2 regions of the Microbispora sp. ATCC PTA-5024 genome follow, and region 2 is predicted to be linked to the other one. Evidence: riboswitches for the same ligand, from Rfam matches in the RefSeq annotation. Region 2 holds a riboswitch; the other holds the start of a gene.

Region 1 (2,442 bases), on a different contig from region 2:
CGTCGTCCGGCAGCAGCGAGAAGTACTCCGGGGGCGCCCACGGCGTGTGGCTGAAGTGGGCGATCCGCAGGTCGGGCCGCTCGACGCGGAGCATGGCCGGGGTGAGGGTCAGGTGGTAGTCCTGCACCATGACGCGGGCCCCGTGGCCGGCCTCCTCGGCCAGCGCGAAGGCGAACGCGCCGTTGTAGTCGCGGTACGACTCCCACTCGCGGCGGAAGCGCGTGCCGAACTCCGGCGTCAGGGGCGTGTTGTACAGCAGGTGGTTGACGAACCAGAGCGTCGAGTTGGCCACCGCGTTGTAGGCCCGGTGGAAGACGGCCGGCGGGATGTCGAGCATCCGCACCGGCCCGGTGTCGAAGGCCTGGTCGAGCCGGCCGCCCGGCGCGAGCCGCACCGCGCCGCGGTCGCCGTCGGACAGGGCCGCGCAGACCCACAGGACGTCGCCGTCCCTGACCACCTCGGAGAGCCCGGAGACCAGTCCGCCCCCGCCTCGCCGCATGGTGAGCGCGCCGTCGTCGGAGAGCGTGAACGACACCGGCCCTCTGTTGGAGGCGATCAGGGTAGTGCTCATGTTCGGCTCCCCCGGGACTGAACGGTCGGGCATGCCGGAAGATTAATAAAAGCCGACCTTCGTCAATAGGATGTCAAGCGATCGAGGAAGGGCTGGATTCGGCATGGCACTGGACGAGACGACCGAGGACCTCGCCCGATCGGCCGCCCAGGGTGACCACCGGGCGCTGGGCGAGCTGCTGCGCCGCATCGAGCCCGACGTGTTGCGGCACTGCGAGCGTCTTCTACCGTACCGGCAGGACGCCGAGGAGGCGTCACAGGACACGCTGCTGGCCGTGGCGCGCAACATCGGCAGGTTCGAGGGCCGGGCCAAGTTCAGCACGTGGCTGCACATCGTGACCGTGAACTGCGCGCGGACCACCTATCGCAGCCTCAAGCGGCGGGCGTCGGAGCAGGCGGAGGAGCTGCCCGACCAGCGTCCCGACCCGCGCAGGGTCAGCGTCATCGCCGGCTCGCGGCTCGACCTGCTGGACGCCATGGAGGCGCTGGAGGCCGCGCGACCCGACCTGGCCCAGGCGCTCGTGCTGCGGGACATCTGCCAGCTCGACTACAACGAGGTCGCCGACCAGCTCGGCATCCCCCTCGGGACGGTCAAGTCCCGTATCCACCAGGCGCGCAAGTACGTCCAGACCGCGCTCGGCGAAGCGTACGGCTGACTTCCGCGGTGTCTCTGGGTGATACGGAACGTCTCGCCATTTGAGACGTTGGAACGGACACCGGGGACGGCGGGGTACAGTGCTAGGGACCCTTCGCGGGTCGACAACTGAATATTGCTCATCCAGAGGGGTGGAGGGACCGGCCCTGCGAAGCCCCGGCAACCCTCCCGGTGACCGAACTCGTGCCTCACGAGGCCGGCCGGGACAGGTGCCAATTCCGGCTCGTGACCAGGGTGGTCACCGAGCGAAGATGAGGGAAAGGCCTCGCTTCATGGCGCACACGAACGCTTCCGACTTCGGCCCCGCCACCGGTCTGTCCTGCCGCGAGTGCGGCGCGATCTACGACCTCGGCCCGATCTTCGCCTGTGCCGAGTGTTTCGGCCCTCTCGAAGTGGCCTACGACTTCGGCGAGGTCCGCCGGGAGGACATCGAGTCCGGCCCCACGAACATCTGGCGCTACCGTTCGCTGCTCCCCGTCCCGCCGGACGTCGCGGCCAAGCCCAACCTGCAGCCCGGCTGGACCAAGCTCGTCAGGGCCGACCGCCTGGCCGCCGAGCTCGGCCTGCGGTCGCTGCACGTCAAGGACGACTCCGGCAACCCCACCCACTCCTTCAAGGACCGGGTGGTCGCGATCGCGCTGGAGGCAGCCCGCACGTTCGGCTTCCACACGCTGTCGTGCTCGTCCACCGGCAACCTCGCGGGCGCCGTGGGGGCCGCCGCCGCCCGCGCCGGGCTCGACTCCTGCGTGTTCATCCCCTCCGACCTCGAAGAGGCCAAGATCACCATGGCCTCGGTGTACGGCGGCCGGCTCGTCGGCATCGAGGGCACCTACGACGAGGTGAACCGCTTCTGCTCCGAGCTGATCGGCGACGAGCTGGGCGAGAAGTGGGGCTTCGTCAACGTCAACCTCCGGCCCTACTACGCCGAGGGCTCCAAGACGCTGGCGTACGAGATCGCCGAACAGCTCGGCTGGCGGCTGCCCGAGCAGATCGTCATCCCGGTGGCGTCCGGCTCCCAGCTCACCAAGGTCGACAAGGGCTTCCGCGAGCTGATCAGGCTCGGGCTGGTCGAGGACCGGCCGTACAAGATCTTCGGCGCGCAGGCCGAGGGGTGCTCGCCGGTCTCCCAGGCGTACAAGGCCGGGCAGGACGTCGTCCAGCCGGTCAAGCCGGACACCATCGCCAAGTCCCTCGCCATCGGCAACCCGGCCGACGGG
Region 2 (2,442 bases):
CGACCTTGAGCGACTCCAGGCCCCGGATGATGTAGTTCGGCTTCCAGGCGGGCTCCTCGGCGAGCTCCACCTTCGGGGCGGCCCGCAGCAGGGCGCCGAACGACTCGACGAGCTCGACCCGGGCGAGCGGCGCCCCCAGGCAGAAGTGGATGCCCGCCCCGAACGAGATGTGCGGGTTGTCCGCCCGGCTCACGTCGAGCCTGTCGGGGTCGTCGAACACCTCGGGGTCCCGGTTCGCCGAGCCGAACAGCAGCGCGACCTCGACGCCCCGGGGGATGCGCACGCCGCCGATCTCGACGTCCTCCAGCACCCAGCGCTCGAACATCTGCAGCGGGGTGTCCCACCGCATGAGCTCCTCGACGGCCGTCGGCAGCAGGCCGGGGTCGGCGCGCAGCCGGTCGAGCTCCCCGGGGTTGCGGAACAGCGACCACCAGCCGTTGCCGGTGACGTTGACCGTGGCCTCGTGTCCCGCGTTCAGCAGCAGCACGCAGGTCCCGATCAGCTCGTCCTCGGTGAGGCGGTCCCCCTCGTCGACGACCTGGGCGAGCGCGGAGATCATGTCGTCGCCCGGCCGGTCGCGTCGGGCCCGGGCCAGCTCGCGCAGGTAGCCGGAGAACTCGGCCGCCGCCCGCACGGCCGTGTGCTGGACCTCGTCCGACGGGTTGAGCTCGTACATCCCGCAGATGTCGGCCGACCAGGGCCGCAGCAGATGCCGGTCGGCCTCAGGGACGCCCAGCATCTCGGCGATCACGGTCACCGGGAGCGGCTCGGCGACCTCCGCGAGGAGGTCGCCCCCGCCCCGCTCGGCGAACTCCTCGGCCAGTCCGGTCGCGATCGCGCGCACCCGGGGCCGCAGCGACTCGACCATCCGCGGGGTGAACGCCTTGGACACCAGGCGGCGCAGCCGCGTGTGGACGGGCGGCTCTACGTCGAGCATCCCGGCCCGGATCACCCGCCAGAACGGCTCCTGGAACTCCGGCTCGGCCTGCCTGCCGAACTCCTCGTGCGAGGCGACGTGGAGGTAGGAACGGCCCAGCCTGCGATCGCGCAGCAGCGTGTTCACGTCGGCGTGGCGGGCGACCAGCCACTGGCCGGTCGGCTCGAAGAAGCTCACCGGGTCGTGGTCGCGCAGGGCGCGGTACACGTCGTACGGGTGGGCGACGAACTCGGGATTCCAGGGATCAAACCGCACAAAGCAACCATACGGACCCGGGACGGCGGCCGCACCCACGCGGTTCCGCAATCGAGAGCCTTGCCGAACTGCGGATTTGCGGATGGGGGCGGTCGTCTGGTTATAGTGCGGCTCAGGTTATGAGTGCCAGCGTCAAGCCCCGGCTCGCTGGCCGGCAACCCTCGCGCTCGCGGCGGGGTGCCCCGGGTGATGACCGGGCTCGGCACGAGGGGTGCCGGGCAAGCGCGGGCTCCGACGCCATGGCCGGAGTCCATGACTCCGAGGGAGCCTGACGTTGTCCGCTGTCACCTGCACCCACGCCGAGACCGTCGCCGAGCCGATCGTGCGAGGCGGCTCGGCGCCGTTCGCGGCCCGCGCCCGCGAGATCCCGGCCGTTCTGGGCGCCGACCTGGAGGTCCCCGTCAGGGGCGGCCGGCTCGTCCGGTACGCCAACCTCGACTACGCCGCCAGCGCCCCCTGTCTGGAGCCGGTGAACGCCGCCCTCGCCGCGGCGCTCCCGGCCTACTCCAGCGTCCACCGGGGAGCCGGGTACGCCTCGCAGCTCACGACCGCGCGGTACGAGCAGGCCAGGCACACGGTCAAGGCCTTCGTCGGCTCCCGCCCGGACGACGCGCTGATCTTCACCCGCAACACCACAGACGCGATGAACCTGCTGGCCCGCTGCCTGCCCGAAGGCACCACGGTCGTGGTCTTCGACAGCGAGCACCACGCCTCCCTGCTGCCCTGGCCGCGGGCCGTGCGGCTGGCCCCGCCCGCCTTCCCCGGCGAGGCGATCCGGGCGGCCGACGAGGCCCTGGCGGCCGTCGAGGGCCCCGCCCTGCTCGTGGTGACCGCGGCCTCCAACGTCACGGGCGAGCTGTGGCCGATCGCCGGGCTGGCCCACGTCGCCCACCGGCACGGCGCCCGCATCGCCGTGGACGCGGCCCAGCTCGTGCCGCACCGGCGGCTCAACCTGACCGCGCTCGACCTCGACTACGTCGCCTTCTCCGGGCACAAGCTCTACGCGCCCTTCGGCGCGGGCGCGCTGGTGGGCCGCCGCGACTGGCCGGCCGAGGCCGAGCCGTACCTGCGCGGCGGGGGCGCCGTGACGGCCGTGGGCGACGAGGCCGAGTGGAGCGCCGACCCCGAGGCCCGGCACGAGGCCGGCACGCCCAACGTGCTCGGCGCCGTCGCCCTCGCGGCCGCCTGCGACGCGCTCACGGCCACCGGGTGGACCCCGCTCGTGCGCGAGGAGGAGCGCCTGCTCGCCC

What was found. A riboswitch is a leader RNA that binds a small molecule or an ion and turns the genes downstream of it on or off. The one in region 2 is predicted to bind S-adenosylmethionine.
Region 1: another riboswitch for S-adenosylmethionine. It lies ahead of thrC (threonine synthase); the one in region 2 lies ahead of MPTA5024_RS13960 (aminotransferase class V-fold PLP-dependent enzyme).

The regions. Positions count from the first base shown of each region.
Region 1 is NZ_KI866527.1:519,874-522,315, reverse strand. Features, by position in the region: gene MPTA5024_RS36875 (alpha,alpha-trehalose-phosphate synthase (UDP-forming)) at 1-571, opposite strand, end outside; gene MPTA5024_RS36870 (RNA polymerase sigma factor) at 675-1,226, shown strand; SAM riboswitch class I at 1,342-1,483, shown strand; gene thrC (threonine synthase) at 1,498-2,442, shown strand, end outside.
Region 2 is NZ_KI866523.1:317,359-319,800, forward strand. Features, by position in the region: gene MPTA5024_RS13955 (cytochrome P450) at 1-1,192, opposite strand, end outside; SAM riboswitch class IV at 1,308-1,423, shown strand; gene MPTA5024_RS13960 (aminotransferase class V-fold PLP-dependent enzyme) at 1,515-2,442, shown strand, end outside.